3 regions of the Streptomyces sp. NPDC057010 genome follow, and region 3 is predicted to be linked to each of the others. Evidence: riboswitches for the same ligand, from Rfam matches in the RefSeq annotation. Region 3 holds a riboswitch; each other region holds the start of a gene.
What was found. A riboswitch is a leader RNA that binds a small molecule or an ion and turns the genes downstream of it on or off. The one in region 3 is predicted to bind cyclic di-AMP.
Positions count from the first base shown of each region.

Region 1 (5,596 bases), on a different contig from region 3:
GGCGGTCTCCTCGATGAACTGCGGCGGCCCGCTGAGGTAGACGTCCTGGGCGGGCCACAGGCCCCGGTTGCTGAGCGCGGTGGCGAGCCGGTCGGTGGCCTGGTTGCGGTGCTGCCCGGGTGCGGGCGTGATGTAGGTGACGCCGAGCCAGCCGAGGGCGGCGGCGTACTCGTCGATGAGCGGGCGGTCGTAGAGGTAGGCGGCGTCCCGCGCGACCACGAAGAGCCGTACGTCCTGATCAGGGGGGTGGTCCGCGAGGTCCTCCAGCATGGCGCGGATCGGCGCCCAGCCGGTGCCCGCGGCGATGAGGCTGGCCGGCCGGTCCGTGCGGCGGAAGGTCAGCTGCCCGCCGGCGGCGCCGAGCCGCAGCAGGTCGCCCGGCCGGCTCTCGTCGACCAGGGCGGTGCTGAGCCGCCCCCGCTCGATCCGGCTGACGTGCAGGTCGATCGTGCCGTCGGGGCGCGGGGCGTTGCCGATCGAGTACGTGCGCCAGGTCGTCGGGACCCGGGCGCTGCTCACGCTCGTGTACTGGCCGGGGAGGTAGGGGAAGGGGGCGTGCGGTCTGAGGGTCAGGACGCCGATGTCCTGCCCGTACTGGAGGTGGCGGACCACCTCCGCGTCCCACCACGGCGGGTCCTCGCCGGTGGCGGCGCCGGCCATCATCGCGTCGGCGATCACCTGGTACGCCTCGGTCCAGGCCTTCTCCACCTGCGGGGTCCAGGCCTCGCCGGAGGTTTCGGCGAGGGCGGCGATCAGGCTGGTGCCCACGGCGGCGTAGTGCTCGGGGCCCGCCAGGAACTTGCGGTGGTCGCGCCCGAGGTCGCGTAGGTAGGGGACGAGGGTCTCGTTCTCCAGGTGGGCGATCACGTGTGTGAGCGCGGCGAAGAGCCGGTCGCGCTGACGCTCCATGTCCTCGGGGGAGGCCGGGAAGAGTTCACGGACTCCGGGGTTGTGCCAGAAGAGGTGGGAGTAGAAGTACTTGACCGCGTGTTCGGCCCGTCTCTCCACCACCGCGAAGCTGCTTTTCAAGATCCTCACATCCACAAAACCGAAAGTAGGAATGTCGGACAAGGTGAGGTCAAGCGATGGCGGATCTACGGACAGCCGCGACGAACGACCCATATGGGATGGGGGTCGTATGCCGGGATACGGTCATCCGGTGCACGAGCAGACTCCCGCATCCCCCGCCGACTCCCCTTCGCCCCAGGGTCCGACCCTCTTCGACTGGGAGTTCGCGACCGACCCCTACCCGGCCTACGCATGGCTGCGCGAGCACTCCCCGGTGCACCGCACCAAGCTCCCCAGCGGGGTCGAGGCCTGGCTGGTGACCCGGTACGCCGACGCCCGCCAGGCCCTCGCCGACCAGCGGCTCAGCAAGAATCCGGCGCACCACGCGGAGCCCGCCCACGCCAAGGGCAAGACGGGCATTCCGGGCGAGCGCAAGGCGGAGCTGATGACGCACCTGCTGAACATCGACCCGCCGGACCACACCCGGCTGCGGCGCCTGGTGTCGAAGGCGTTCACCCCGCGCAGGGTCGCCGAGTTCACCCCGCGGGTGCAGGCGCTCACCGACCACCTCATCGGGCAGTTCCAGGAGAAGGGGGAGGCGGACCTCATCCACGAGTTCGCCTTCCCGCTCCCCATCTACGCCATCTGCGAGATGCTCGGCGTACCGCGCGAGGACCAGGACGACTTCCGCGACTGGGCCGGGATGATGATCCGGCACGGCGGCGGTCCGCGCGGCGGAGTGGCCCGCTCGGTCAAGCAGATGCGCACCTACCTCGGCGAGCTCATCCACCGCAAAAGGGATGATCTGGGCGACGACCTGATCTCCGACCTGATCCGGGCGAGCGACCACGGAGACCACCTGACGGAGGGTGAGGCCACCGCCATGGCCTTCATCCTGCTCTTCGCCGGCTTCGAAACCACGGTCAATTTGATCGGTAATGGGCTGCATGCCCTGTTCATGAACCCGGATCAGCGCGAGCGCCTCCAGCTCTCGCTCGCCGCCGGTCAGAGCGCGCTGCTGGAGACCGGGATCGAGGAGCTGCTGCGCTACGACGGCCCCGTGGAGCTGGCCACCTGGCGGTTCGCCACCGAGCCGCTGACCCTCGGCGGGCAGCCGATCGCGGCCGGGGACCCGGTCCTGGTCGTCCTCGCGGCAGCCGACCGCGACCCGGCCCGGTTCGCCGATCCGGACACCCTCGACCTCGGGCGCACCGACAACCAGCACCTCGGATACGGGCACGGGATCCACTACTGCCTGGGCGCTCCGCTCGCACGACTTGAAGGACAGACGGCGCTTGCGACTTTGCTCACGCGTCTGCCGGATCTGGAACTCGCCGTTCCGCCGGAAGACCTGCGCTGGCGCGGCGGACTGATCATGCGTGGCCTGCGCACTCTCCCTGTGCGCTTCACACCCCGAAACATCTGAGCGCCGCCTGACCGGAAGTCAGTTCCCTGCCGAACTTGTGACATGCGTTCGAAGGCCGCTAGGTTCTGCCGTTACCCCGCCGTTATGCGAAAGGTGCAGCCTCATGCTTCCCGGGAACGGCCGCCACAGACGCCCCCGCCAGATCCCCGCGATCGTCGTCACCGCCGGAGTCACCGGCTCCGCGCTGGCCCTGCCGCTGCTCGCCGCCACAAGCGCGAGCGCGGCGGACACCTCGACGTGGGACAAGGTCGCCGAATGCGAGAGCGGCGGCACGTGGACCGCCAACTCCGGCAGCGGATCGTACGGCGGACTCCAGTTCACGCAGGAGGAGTGGCAGGCCGCCGGCGGGCTCGACTTCGCCAAGCGCGCCGACCTCGCGAGCCGGTCGCAGCAGATAGCCGTCGCCGAGCGCGTACTCGCTTCGCAGGGAACGCAGGCGTGGTCGCTGTGCGCGGCATCGGCCGGGCTGGACCAGCAGAGCCCCGCGGCCGCGGTGGACCCCGGCCTGCCGGGCGGCTCCCACTCCGTCACCCCCTCGCCCTCCCGTCCCGACGACGGCGTGCCCGTCACCGGACACGGCAAGCCGTCCACGGACTACGGGCAGCCGACCCCGGGCCCGTCCGAGAGCCCCTCCTTCGTGGTTCCCGACGGCCCCCTCGGCCCCTCGCTCGGACTGCCCGTCATGCCGTCGCCGGACGACCTCACCACGGACCCGACGCTTCCGGTGACCCCCGCGGACCCGACCGCCCCGACCACCCCGACCGTCCCCACCGTCCCGCCCGTCACCCCCGCCGACCCGACGGCCCCGGTGACCACGGATCCGGTGGACCCCACCGCCCCGCCGCTCACCCCGGCCGACCCGACGGCGCCCGCGACGCCCGGCGTCACGCCCGGCCCGACGGCCCCCGGCGCCTCCGCCGAACCCACCTCCCCCGCCGCCCCGTCGGCCACCCCGGCCGAGGGCACGGGCAAGCACCGCGGAGCACCCGCCGCCGAGGCGCCGGCCGTCTCTGATGCCCCGTCGGAGCCCAAGTACACGGTGCAGGAGGGCGACAGCCTCGCCGCCATCGCGGATGCCAAGGGGGTCAAGGGCGGCTGGAGCGCGCTGTACCAGGCCAACGAGCAGGTCATCGGCCAGGACGCCAACCTGATCAAGCCCGGCCAGAACCTGGATCTAACCGCAAAATAAGGGCACTTCGGGCATCCGGAAAGACTTGATTGTCCGTTTTCTGTAAGTGAGACATGTGTCTCTTCCGGTCAACTGGCGTGTCACCCCTCGGGGATTCTGCAAACCCTGTCCTCACCTGCGCAAACGTGCGTAAGTGGAACGCAAGTAGGGGCCGTTTCCCCCCGATGTCGCTTGTTGAACATCGGGGGGAGGCCTGTCTACCTTCTGAATCGCCCGCCACCGCGGGCTCCTTCGACCGCATCGCCGAATCCTGCCGGCGGACGGGGGGAACAGTCGTCGCGTCAAGCGCCGAAGGCAGGAGCGGGGGAACCAAGGTAGGCGCCGGGAGCGGCCGTTGAGAGACGGTCACGCCACCGGCTAGGGGTTAAGCCGTGCGCTAGGTCGCACGACCGGGCAACTCATCCGCCCGAACCCGACAGCTCACCTCGTAGGCGTCGGTGAGGAGAAACCTCATGCTGCTTTCCGGCAAGGGCAAGCACCGCCGCGCCTCCAAGGCGACCCGCATCGTCACGCTCGCCGGTGTCGCCGGTGTGGCCGTCGCCGCGCCCCTGATGGCCGCGAGCTCCGCCTCGGCCGCCACGGCGGGCGAGTGGGACCGCGTCGCGCAGTGCGAGTCCGGTGGCAACTGGGCCATCAACACCGGCAACGGCTACTACGGCGGCCTGCAGTTCTCGGCCTCGACGTGGGCCGCGTACGGCGGCAAGGCGTACGCCCCGCAGGCCAACCAGGCTTCCAAGTCCCAGCAGATAGCCATCGCCGAGAAGGTCCTCAAGGGCCAGGGCAAGGGTGCCTGGCCGTCCTGCGGCGTCGGCCTGTCCAACTCCTCGTACGGCGGCGGCGCTCCCGAGGCCCCCTCCAAGCCGAAGACCGAGCCGAAGAAGACGGAGCAGAAGGCCGCTCCGAAGAAGACCGAGCAGAAGGCCGCGCCGAAGAAGGAGACCCAGCGCTCCGAGGCCGCCCCGACCACCCGCTCCGAGCGCGCCGAGGCCCCCAAGACCGGCAACGGCTCCTACGAGGTCAAGCCCGGCGACACCCTGGGCGCCATCGCCGACGCCAACGGCGTCAAGGGCGGCTGGGAGAAGCTCTTCGAGCTGAACAAGGACATCGTCTCCGACGCCGACCTGATCTTCCCCGGTCAGAAGCTGAAGCTCAGCTGAACACTGCGGCAATAGCCGCGCTCCCCACCGCCCGGCGCGTCTCCCCCCACGCGCCGGGCGGCGGCGTTTTGCCCGGTGGATACCCGACGATCAAGAGTCGTATGTCCTGGAAGCAAGGTATTCGGCCCCTTTTTCGTCCCAGGACGCGGGCGGTCGGCTGGCCGAGTGCCCGGAGCCGGTTAGGCTCTAGTCGGCGAGGCCATCCCACGGCCTGACGCCACCGCACACCCAGCGTCACATCCCAGAAGGAGATGCTCGTGCCGTCCATCGACGTCGTCGTAGCCCGGGAAATCCTGGACTCCCGAGGCAACCCCACGGTCGAGGTCGAGGTGGGCCTCGACGATGGCAGCACCGGCCGTGCTGCAGTTCCGTCCGGCGCCTCCACCGGTGCATTCGAGGCCATCGAGCTCCGTGACGGTGACCCCAACCGTTACATGGGCAAGGGTGTCGAGAAGGCCGTCCTCGCCGTCATCGAGCAGATCGGGCCGGAGCTCGTCGGCTACGACGCCACCGAGCAGCGCCTGATCGACCAGGCCATGTTCGACCTGGACGCCACCGACAACAAGGGCTCGCTCGGCGCCAACGCCATCCTCGGCGTCTCCCTCGCCGTCGCGCACGCCGCGTCCGAGGCCTCCGACCTCCCCCTCTTCCGCTACCTCGGCGGCCCGAACGCGCACCTGCTGCCCGTTCCGATGATGAACATCCTCAACGGTGGGTCGCACGCCGACTCCAACGTCGACATCCAGGAGTTCATGATCGCCCCGATCGGCGCGGAGTCCTTCTCCGAGGCGCTGCGCTGGGGTGCCGAGGTCTACC
Region 1 covers NZ_JBHUSC010000048.1:28,200-33,795, reverse strand. The annotation lists gene ACFTXQ_RS29260 (globin domain-containing protein) at 1-1,038, opposite strand, end outside; gene ACFTXQ_RS29255 (cytochrome P450) at 1,160-2,434, shown strand; gene ACFTXQ_RS29250 (transglycosylase family protein) at 2,538-3,623, shown strand; cyclic di-AMP (ydaO/yuaA leader) riboswitch at 3,900-4,072, shown strand; gene ACFTXQ_RS29245 (transglycosylase family protein) at 4,076-4,780, shown strand; gene eno (phosphopyruvate hydratase) at 5,032-5,596, shown strand, end outside.
Region 1: another riboswitch for cyclic di-AMP. It lies ahead of ACFTXQ_RS29245 (transglycosylase family protein); the one in region 3 lies ahead of ACFTXQ_RS11150 (peptidoglycan DD-metalloendopeptidase family protein).

Region 2 (5,596 bases), on a different contig from region 3:
GGTTCGGGTAGGCGGCGGGCAGCGCGATGGGCTCGCGCTCCTGGCCGTCGTAGTTGGCGGCGAAGTCGACGGTGTCCTCGTCGATCGACTCCGTCATCAGCGACGTGGCGTCGGCCATCTTGCACTCGGTGTAACGCATCGCGGCCGGCGGGTCGTCGTTGCCGAGCGAGCCGAAGTTGCCGTGGCCGTCGACCAGGGGCAGCCGCATCGAGAAGGGCTGGGCCATGCGCACGAGCGCGTCGTAGATCGACTGGTCTCCGTGCGGGTGGAGCTTGCCCATGACCTCGCCGACGACGCGCGCGCACTTGACGTAGCCGCGGTCGGGGCGCAGACCCATCTCGTTCATCTGGTAGACGATGCGCCGGTGCACCGGCTTCATCCCGTCGCGGGCGTCGGGCAGGGCGCGGGAGTAGATCACCGAGTACGCGTACTCGAGGAAGGAGCCCTGCATTTCGTCGACGACGTCGATGTCGAGGATCTTCTCCTCGAAATCCTCCGGCGGCGGGGTCTTCGTGCTGCGGCGGGCCATCGCTGCGCGGCTCCTTAACCAAGAATGGGTGTGCTGGGGGGTCTGACGCGGACCATTGTGGCCCGAGGCACCGACAACGCCGACTCCGACCCCGGGGGTCCCCCCAGACGGAGCTGGGGGCGTGACCCGGGAACTTATCCGGCAACCGACGCGCTTGCATACAGTGGCAGGTCTGACAGAAATCTCTGCATCGCGATCGAAGGGACCACATGCCCATGGGTCACACGGCCACCGCCCAGGCCGGCTCCGGCGGCCTGACAGCGACCGAGCACCGGCTGGCCAACGGCCTGCGCGTGGTGCTTTCCGAGGACCACCTGACCCCGGTCGCCGCGGTCTGCCTCTGGTACGACGTCGGCTCGCGCCACGAAGTCAAGGGCCGTACCGGCCTGGCTCACCTTTTCGAGCACCTCATGTTCCAGGGCTCGGCGAGCGTGCCCGGAAACGGGCACTTCGAACTGGTCCAGGGCGCCGGCGGCTCCCTCAACGGCACGACCAGCTTCGAGCGCACCAACTACTTCGAGACGATGCCGACCCACCAGCTGGAGCTCGCGCTCTGGCTGGAGGCTGACCGCATGGGCTCGCTCCTGGCCGCCCTGGACGACGAGTCCATGGAGAACCAGCGCGACGTCGTCAAGAACGAGCGCCGCCAGCGGTACGACAACGTCCCCTACGGCACGGCGTTCGAGAAGCTGACCGCGCTGGCGTACCCCGAGGGGCACCCGTACCACCACACCCCGATCGGCTCCATGGCCGATCTGGACGCGGCCTCGCTGGAGGACGCGCGCGCCTTCTTCCGTACGTACTACGCGCCGAACAACGCGGTGCTGTCCGTGGTCGGCGACATCGACCCGGAGAAGACCCTCGCCTGGGTCGAGAAGTACTTCGGCACCATCCCGTCGCACGACGGCAAGCAGCCGCCCCGCGACGGCACGCTCCCCGAGATCATCGGGGCGGAGCTGCGCGAGGAGATCGTCGAGGAGGTCCCGGCGCGTGCGCTGATGGCCGCCTACCGGCTCCCGCACGACGGGACCCGCGAGTGCGACGCGGCGGACGTGGCGCTGACCGTCCTGGGCGGCGGAGATTCCTCGCGGCTCCACAACCGCCTGGTGCGCCGCGACCAGACGGCCGTCGCGGCCGGCTTCGGCATGCTGCGCCTGGCCGGGGCCCCCTCGCTGGGCTGGCTGGACGTGAAGACCTCGGGCGGGGTGGAGATCCCCGACATCGAGGCGGCCGTGGACGAGGAGCTCGCGCGGTTCGCCGCCGAGGGCCCCACCGCCGAGGAGATGGAGCGCGCGCAGGCACAGCTGGAGCGGGAGTGGCTGGACCGGCTGAGCACGGTCGCGGGCCGCGCCGACGAACTGTGCCGCTTCGCGGTCCTGTTCGGCGACCCGCAGCTGGCCCTGACGGCAGTCCAGCGCGTCCTCGACATCACCGCCGAGGAGGTGCAGGCCGTGGCCGCGGCCCGGCTGCGCCCGGACAACCGGGCGGTGCTCGTGTACGAGCCGATCGCGGCCGACGACAACACCTCCGAGAACGAAGACGAGACCGAAGGGGCGGAGCAGTGAGCGACACCGCAGCCGTCACGATGACCTTCCACCCGCGGCCGCAGGCCGGCGAGCCGCAGCCGTGGGCCTTCCCGGCCCCCGACCGCGGGGTCCTGCCCAACGGCCTGACCCTGCTGCGCTGCCACCGCCCCGGCCAGCAGGTCATCGCCGTCGAGGTCAACCTCGCCGCCCCGCTCGACGCGGAGCCCGCGGGCCTGGACGGCGTCGCCACGATCATGGCGCGCGCCCTGTCCGAGGGCACCGACAAGCACTCCGCCGAGGAGTTCGCGGCCGAGCTGGAGCGCTGCGGAGCCACCCTCGACGCGCACGCCGACCACCCGGGCATCCGGGTCTCCCTGGAGGTCCCCGCCTCCCGTCTGCACAAGGCGCTGGGCCTGCTCGCCGAGGCGCTGCGCGCCCCCGCCTTCGCCGACGCCGAGGTGGACCGGCTGGTGCGCAACCGGCTCGACGAGATCCCGCACGAGCTGGCGAGCCCGCAGCGCCGCGCGGCCAAGCAGCTCTCCAAGGAGCTCTTCCCGGCCTCCCTGCGGATGTCCCGCCCGCGCCAGGGCACCGAGGAGACGGTCTCCCGGATCGACTCCGCCGCCGTGCGCGCCTTCTACGAGGCCCACGTACGCCCCGCGACCGCCACCGCGGTGGTCGTCGGCGACCTGACCGGCATCGACCTGGACGCCGTACTGGCGGACACCCTGGGCACCTGGACGGGCAACTCCGCCGAGGCCCTGCCGGTGCCGCCGGTGACCGCCGACGACACCGGCCGCGTGGTCATCGTGGACCGCCCCGGCGCGGTCCAGACCCAGCTGCTGATCGGCCGGATCGGGGCCGACCGGCACGACCGGGTCTGGGCTGCCCAGGTGCTCGGCACCTACTGCCTGGGCGGCACCCTCACCTCCCGCCTGGACAAGGTGCTGCGCGAGGAGAAGGGCTACACCTACGGCGTGCGCGCCTTCGGGCAGGTCCTGCGCTCGACCGCCGACGGCAAGGGCGCCTCGATGCTCGCCATCAGCGGCTCGGTGGACACCCCGAACACCGGCCCGGCGCTCGACGACCTCTGGAAGGTGCTGCGCACCCTCGCGGAGGGCGGCCTGACCGACGCCGAACGGGACGTGGCGGTACAGAACCTGGTGGGCGTGGCCCCGTTGAAGTTCGAGACGGCGGCCTCGGTGGCCGGCACCCTGGCCGACCAGGTCGAGCAGGAGCTGCCCGACGACTACCAGGCGCAGTTGTACGCGCAGCTCGCCGCCACCGGGACGGTGGAGGCCACTTCGGCCGTCGTGGCCGCCTTCCCGGCGGACCGGCTGGTCACGGTCCTCGTGGGCGACGCCTCTCAGATCGAGGCACCGGTGCGGGCGCTGGGGATCGGTGACGTGAGCGTCGTCACCAACTGACGTTCGGCCGATGGCCAATTGGCGATCGGTGTGAGGGGTTCCGGCGGCTCGGCCGCCGGAACCCCTTTTGTCCGTTTCATGGTGTGGTTGCTCGTATGCGGTGTGGCGTACGCAACAAAAGGGCGCGTCTGTTTGGCGATTGACTGATGATCCGCCTAGCGTCGGCCCTGCTGTCCGTCAGTTGTACCCGCCGCACCCGCGGCACCGGGCAGCGATCGCCGAGTCCCCGTCAGGCGCGAGCCTGGGGAGCCGGGGACCCACATCAGTCCCTGGGGTGAATCGGACCGCCTCGCAAGAGGAGGCCCGTAGGAGACCTTCCTGCTCCGAACCCGTCAGCTAACCCGGTAGGCGAGAAGGAAGGAAAGGATCAGCCCCTTCATGGCGTTTGGCAGTCGTCCCGCCGGCTCCGGTAAGCACCGTGGTTCCAGCCGTCTGAGCCGCAAGACCGCCGGTTACGCCGGCATAGCCGCCCTCGCCACCACGGGCGTCGTCGGCTCCCTGGCCGGTCCGGCCTTCGCCGCGGACAGCGGCGACAACAACTCCGCCCAGGACAACGGGCTCGGTGCCGTCGTCGTCGCCGAGGACCTCGCGGGCGACCTCCAGGACCAGGCCGCCTCCCAGCAGCGCGCCGCCGAGCACGCCGCCGCCCAGGCGCAGGCCGAGGCCGACGCCAAGCAGCGGGCCGCCGAGGCCAAGCGCCTCGCCGAGGCCAAGGCGAAGGCCGAGCGCGAGGCCGCCGAGCGCGCCGCCCGCGAGGAGGAGCGCAAGCGCCTCAACACCTTCGTCGCCCCGGTCGACGGCTCGTACGTCAGCACGCAGTACCACGCGGGCGGCGGCATGTGGTCCTCCGGCAGCCACACCGGCATCGACTTCCACGCCGCCTCCGGCACCTCCGTCCACGCGGTGGGCGCCGGTACCGTCGTCGAGGCCGGCTGGGGTGGCGCGTACGGCAACAACGTCGTCATCAAGCACAACGACGGCACCTACACGCAGTACGGGCACATGTCCTCGCTGAGCGTCTCCGTCGGCCAGCAGGTGACCCCGGGCCAGCAGATCGGCCTGTCGGGTTCCACCGGCAACTCCAGCGGCCCGCACCTGCACTTCGAGGCCCGCACCGGCTCCCAGTACGGCTCGGACATCGACCCGCTCGCGTACCTGCGCTCGCACGGCGTCAGCCTCTGACCCGAAGGCGCCACCGCTCCACGGACGGTCCGAAGGCCCCGGCTCACCAAGCCGGGGCCTTCGCGTTGTCCGCGTGCAAATGTTTCGTATTTTCGACCGCTCTCGGAAATTATCGTGTGTTGCAATAGAGTCGCAGCACGCGCATGCGTGTCCAATGACTGTGCGAGTCGGAAATAGGCGGAGGTTCGGTCTTGCGTATTCCTGCGCACGCGGTATGCACGGCAATTCGCGACGACATCGTCTCCGGGGTCTTCGAGCCGGGCGGCAGACTCACCGAGGAGGTCCTGGCCCGGCGGTACGGGGTCTCGCGCGTCCCCGTCCGCGAGGCGCTGCGCACCCTGGAGTCCGAGGGGTTCGTGACCACGCGGCGCCATGCGGGCGCCTGCGTGGCCGAGCCGACCGAGCAGGAGGCCGCCGACCTGCTGGAGCTGCGGATGCTGCTGGAGCCCCTCGCCGCGGCCAGGGCGGCCCGGCGGCGCACCGAGGCCCACCTGAAGGTGTTGCGCGGACTGGTCAGGCTGGGCCAGGAGCGGGCCAGGAGGGGCCAGGGCGAGGACCTGCGCTCCCTGGGGGGCTGGTTCCACGAGACCCTCGCGCAGGCCTCCGGCAGCCCGGGGCTGATCGCGCTGCTCACGCAGATGCGGCACAAGGTGGCGTGGATGTACGTGGTGGAGGCGCCGGTGCGGCCCGTGGAGTCCTGGGCGGAGCACGGCGCGATCGTGGATGCGGTGGCGCGCGGCGACGCCGAGCGGGCCCGGACGCTGACCGCGGTCCACGCCGGCCGGGCGGCCGAAGCGCACCGGCCCCGGAGCCGGATCCGGCCCGCGGTGAGCACTTCGCAACCTGCCGTAAACATGTCGAGCGTCCGGCATTAACACGGGCCGTATACAAAGGATCGGTACTCGGCGTGAATTAGCCCCCGCCCGTGCCGT
Region 2 covers NZ_JBHUSC010000003.1:309,814-315,409, reverse strand. The annotation lists gene ACFTXQ_RS05615 (DNA topoisomerase (ATP-hydrolyzing) subunit A) at 1-529, opposite strand, end outside; gene ACFTXQ_RS05610 (M16 family metallopeptidase) at 745-2,094, shown strand; gene ACFTXQ_RS05605 (M16 family metallopeptidase) at 2,115-3,482, shown strand; cyclic di-AMP (ydaO/yuaA leader) riboswitch at 3,689-3,848, shown strand; gene ACFTXQ_RS05600 (M23 family metallopeptidase) at 3,861-4,664, shown strand; gene ACFTXQ_RS05595 (GntR family transcriptional regulator) at 4,856-5,539, shown strand.
Region 2: another riboswitch for cyclic di-AMP. It lies ahead of ACFTXQ_RS05600 (M23 family metallopeptidase); the one in region 3 lies ahead of ACFTXQ_RS11150 (peptidoglycan DD-metalloendopeptidase family protein).

Region 3 (5,596 bases):
CGACTACCTCGACATGCTCGCCGGTTTCGGAGTGATGGGCCTGGGACGGCACCACCCGGTGGTCCGCCGCGCCCTGCACGACGTCCTGGACGCCCAGCTCGCCGACCTCACCCGCTTCGACTGCCAGCCGCTGCCCGGGCTGCTGGCCGAGAAGCTGCTCTCCCACAGCCCGCACCTGGACCGGGTCTTCTTCGGCAACAGCGGCACCGAGGCGGTGGAGACGGCCCTGAAGTTCGCCCGGTACGCCACCGGGCGGCCCAGGATCCTCTACTGCGACCACGCCTTCCACGGGCTCACCACGGGCTCCCTGTCGGTCAACGGGGAGGGCGGCTTCCGGGACGGTTTCGCGCCCCTGCTCCCCGACACGAAGATCGCGCTCGGCGACCTGGCCGCCCTGGAGCGCGAACTGGGGCGCGGGGACGTGGCCGCCTTCGTCGTCGAGCCGATCCAGGGCAAGGGGGTCCAGGCCGCCCCACCCGGCTTCCTGCCCGCGGCGCAGGAGCTGCTGCGCCGCCACAAGGCGCTGCTGATCGCGGACGAGGTGCAGACCGGCCTCGGACGTACCGGCGACTTCTACGCGTACCAGCACGAGCCGGGCGTGGAGCCGGACCTGGTGTGCGTGGCCAAGGCCCTCTCGGGCGGGTACGTGCCGGTCGGCGCGACCCTGGGCAAGGACTGGATCTTCAAGAAGGTCTACTCGTCCATGGACCGGGTGCTCGTGCACTCCGCGAGCTTCGGCTCCAACGCGCAGGCGATGGCGGCCGGGCTGGCGGTGCTGTCGGTGATGGAGGACGAGGAGGTCGTGGCCAACGCCCGGGCCATGGGTGACCTGCTGCGCGGGCGGCTCGCGGCCCTGGTGGACGAGTACGAGCTGCTGCACGAGGTGCGGGGGCGCGGACTGATGATCGGCATCGAGTTCGGCCGGCCGTCCTCGCTGGGGCTGCGCAGCCGGTGGACCGTGCTCCAGGCGGCCCGCAAGGGGCTCTTCGCCCAGATGGTCGTGGTGCCGCTGCTGCAGAAGCACCGGATCCTGACCCAGGTGTCCGGGGACCACCTGGAGGTCATCAAGCTCATTCCGCCGCTGATCGTGGACGAGCGGGACGTCGACCGGTTCGTCGGCGCCTTCCGCGAGGTCATGGACGAGGCGCACGGCGGGTCGGGGCTGATGTGGGACTTCGGCAGGACGCTGGTGAAGCAGGCCGTCGGCAACCGGTGACGGCCTGCCGGAGGGGTGCTCCGCGGGCACCCCTCCGGCCCGGACCTCAGTCGAGCAGCCGCCCGCGGAGGCGGTCCAGGGTCTCGGGGGCGAGCCCGAGGCCCTGCGACAGGTAGCCGTCCACGCCGCCCCAGACCTCCTCGATGGTGTCGAAGGCCGCGACCAGGTACTCGGCGCGGGCGTCGAAGAGCGGCGCGAGCAGCTCCATCACCTCGGGGGAGCGGGCCTCGGCCGACTCGCTGCTGCGGCGGACCCGGTAGCGGTTGTGCGGGGCGTTGGACTCCAGGTAGTCCGCGACGATCGCCTCGCGCGGGACGCCGAGCGCGAGCAGGGTGACGGCGATCGACAGGCCCGCCCGGTCCTTGCCGGCCGCGCAGTGCAGGAGGGCCGGGACGCTGTCCTCGGCGAGGGAGTGCACCACCCGGCTGTGCTCGGCGGTGCGGTGCCTGATGATCCCGCGGTACGAGTTCGACATCCGGGCCACGCCCTTGCCGTCGCCGAGGATCGAGCGGAGCTGGTCGAGGTCGCCGTCGCGGACCATCTTCCAGAACTCCCGGCCGTCGGCCGGATCCGACAGCGGGATGTTGACGTTGCGCACGCCGGGGAGCGCGACGTCCGGCCCCTCCAGGGCGTGGTCGGCCGCGTTGCGGAAGTCGAAGACCGTGTGCAGGCCGAGCGAACCGAGGAATTCTGCATCGATTTCGGTGGCATGTGCCAGATGTCCGCTTCGGAACAGTCGTCCCGACCTGACCCTTCGTCCGTCGGATGTCGGCAATCCGCCCACATCACGGAAATTGCGCACTCCGGTCAATTCCGGCTCGGACTGCGGGCGCGCCGGCGGGGCCGGGGGTATCTGCTGGGTCAAGGAACTCCTCCGCTTCGTCGTAGGTGTCCGAATTACACTACTTGGCGCCAACTTGCCATGAGCGGAGGCGAGATCGGGCGCCTCCCCGTGAGCCAGATCATACGGTGACCGTGAGTGCCTGATCGCTAAAACGGAAAGGCCCGGCCGGGGCGGCTGTTGGCGGTGGGGAATGGACGGAGGGTGACCGGAATTCCATTGATCCCTCATCCCTGGGAATCCGTCAGGAAATTCATGGCTTGTTAGGTGCGGCCGAACTCGATTACCTTCGCGATCGATCCGGGTGGACCGCCGAATCCTGCCGCCGCCCGGGAACCGCACCCGACTATTCACGCGCGCGGCAGGAGCGGGGGAACCAGGTAGGCCGCCGGTCCGGATCTTTGATTCCGGGACGGCTCGGGGTGAAGCCGTACATGTTCCGCACATGGCCGGCCGGACATCTCCAGTCCGAACCCGACAGCTCACCTCGCAGGCGCCGGAGAGGAATTCGCCATGCCTGCAAAGGGTAAGCACCGCCGCCCCAAGTCGCTTTCGATATCCCGCGGTTTCGCCGCGGCCGGCACGGGTGGCGCGGCCCTCGCGCTGCCGCTCATGGGCGCCGCCGGCGCCCACGCGGCCGGCGCCCCGGCCGCCGCCCCGGTCTCGGCTCCCGCGGTGGCCCCCGCCGTCGCTCCGGCCGCCGCCCCGCAGGTCCCGGCCGCGCTCCAGGCCGCGCCGACCGTGTACACGGTCGTCCCGGGCGACTACCTCTCCAAGATCGCCGCGGAGCGCCACCTGTCGGGCGGCTGGGAGCGGCTGTACGCCGACAACCGCGAGGCCGTCGGCAGCAACCCCTCCCTCATCCACCCCGGCCTGAAGCTGACGCTCGGCGCGAAGGGCGACTCCGCCCCGGCCGAGGCCCCCGCCCCGGCCGAGGCCCCGGCGGACGCCCCGGCCGACGACCCGGCCGAGGCCTCCACCGACGAGGCCTCCGGCGAGGAGCAGGACGCGCCCGTCCCCGCCCCGCAGCCCAAGCAGGCCCAGAAGCCGAAGAGCACCGGCACCTCCACCGGCGCGAAGGCCCCGAGCGCCGCGGGCTTCGTGGCCCCGGTGGGCGGCGGGATCTCCACCCAGTACAAGACCCCCGGTGCCATGTGGTCCAGCGGTTACCACACCGGCGTCGACTTCATCGCGAGCTCCGGCACCACCGTCAAGGCCGTCGGCGCGGGCACCGTCGTCTCCGCCGGATGGGGCGGCGCCTACGGCAACGAGGTCGTCATCCGCCACGCGGACGGCAAGTACTCGCAGTACGGCCACCTGTCCCAGCTCTCCGTCTCGGTGGGCCAGAGCGTCACCGGCGGCCAGACCATCGGCCTCTCCGGCTCCACGGGCAACTCCACCGGCCCGCACCTGCACTTCGAGATCCGCACGGGCCCGTCCTACGGCTCGGACATCGACCCGATCGCCTACCTCCGCTCCAAGGGCGTCACCATCTGACGGCACCCGCCGTCGGAGCAGGGACACACGTCAGGCCGGGACCCGAGGGGGGTCCCGGCCTCACGTGTACTTATTCCTTATCCCCCGGGTGGTATAGATCACGGTCCGTCAACCCCTCATTACGTTGGCGTAGGTTGGTTACGGGAGTGAAGGATGGCGTCGTGGCAGCGACGACGACGACACTCAAGACCATCGGCTCGTACGCGGCGATCGGGGACAGCTTCACCGAGGGCGTGGGGGACCCGGGGCCGGGGGACTCCTATCTCGGCTGGGCGGACCGGCTCGCCGTGCTCCTGGCCGATCAGCGCGAAGAGCACGACTTCCGCTATGCGAACCTGGCCGTGCGCGGCCGGCTCCTCGACCAGATCGTGGCCGAACAGGTCCCGCGGGCCAAGGAGCTCGCCCCTGACCTCGTGAGCTTCTGCGCGGGCGGCAACGACATCATCCGGCCCGGCAGCGACCCCGACGACGTCGCGGAGCGGTTCGAAGCCGCCGTCGCCGACCTCACCGGGGCCGTCGGCCAGGTCATGATCACCACCGGCTTCGATACCCGGGGCGTGCCCGTCCTCAAGCACCTGCGGGGCAAGGTGGCGACGTACAGCGCGCACGTCCGCGCCATCGCCGACCGCTACGACTGCCCGGTGCTCGACCTCTGGTCGCTGAAGTCCGTACAGGACCGGCGGGCCTGGGACGCGGACCGGCTGCACCTGTCGCCCGAGGGGCACACGCGGGTCGCGCTGCGCGCCGCGCAGGTGCTCGGGCTGGAGGTGCCCACGGACCCCGACCAGCCGTGGCCGCCGCTGCCGGCCCGCGGCTCGGTGGACGTGACCCGGGACAACATCCAGTGGGCGCGCGAGCACCTGGTGCCGTGGATCGGCCGGCGCCTGCGCGGGGAGTCCTCCGGGGACCACGTCGAGGCGAAGCGGCCGGACCTGCTCCCGCTCTAGGCGGGACGGGAGGGGAGCGGGGGCCGCAAGCGGAATCCTTCGGGGCAGGTGTGCGTTGGGATGGTCGTAGACCGACGACCGTCCCGACCCTTCCTCCCAGGAGGCGCCTTGACCGGCTCCAGTCCCCTGCGTCCTCGGCTGCGCGCCCTGCGGCCCGAAGCCTTCGGCGCGGACCCGTCCGGCGCCCGCCTGGAGCGGATCCACCGCTCGCCGAACTTCGCCGACGGCGTCTTCCAGAACCCGGTCGGCGCCCGGACCCGTCCCTCCGGGTCCATGAAGGAGTTCGCCAAGATCTACTTCCACAAGGAGCAGCGCCTCCGGCGCAGCCCCGGCGCCCCCATCCCCGTGTACCCGACCACCCTCGCGGAGCTGGCGAAGCCGCCCGCGAGCGGACTGCGGCTGACCTGGATGGGCCACTCCAGCGTGCTCGCCGAGATCGACGGGCGCCGGGTGCTCTTCGACCCGGTGTGGGGCGAGCGCTGCTCCCCCTTCCCCTTCGCCGGCCCCAAGCGCCTGCACCCCGTACCGGTACCCCTCGCCTCCCTCGGGAAGGTCGACGTCGTGGTCATCTCCCACGACCATTACGACCACCTCGACCTCCCCACGATCAAGGACCTGGCCGGTACGGACACGGTCTTCGCCGTCCCGCTCGGGGTCGGCGCGCACCTGGAGCGCTGGGGAGTCTCCTTCGACCGGCTGCGCGAGCTGGACTGGAACGAGAGCACCAAGGTCGCCGGCCTCTCGCTCACCGCGACCCCCGCCCGGCACTTCTGCGGGCGCGGGCTGCGCAACCAGCAGCACACCCTGTGGGCCTCCTGGGCGGTCGCGGGCGACGAGCACCGGATCTACCACAGCGGGGACACCGGCTACTTCCCCGGCTTCAAGGAGATCGGCGCCGAGCACGGGCGCTTCGACGCGACGATGATCCAGATCGGCGCGTACTCGGAGTACTGGCCCGACATCCACATGACGCCCGAGGAGGGCATGCGCGCCCACCTCGACCTCCAGGGCGGCACGCCGCACGGCACGATGCTGCCGATCCACTGGGGCACCTTCAACCTGGCCCCGCACCCGTGGGACGAGCCGGGCGAGGGC
Region 3 covers NZ_JBHUSC010000008.1:21,063-26,658, forward strand. The annotation lists gene ACFTXQ_RS11140 (aspartate aminotransferase family protein) at 1-1,216, shown strand, start outside; gene ACFTXQ_RS11145 (tyrosine-protein phosphatase) at 1,263-2,081, opposite strand; cyclic di-AMP (ydaO/yuaA leader) riboswitch at 2,391-2,566, shown strand; gene ACFTXQ_RS11150 (peptidoglycan DD-metalloendopeptidase family protein) at 2,571-3,554, shown strand; gene ACFTXQ_RS11155 (SGNH/GDSL hydrolase family protein) at 3,716-4,501, shown strand; gene ACFTXQ_RS11160 (MBL fold metallo-hydrolase) at 4,610-5,596, shown strand, end outside.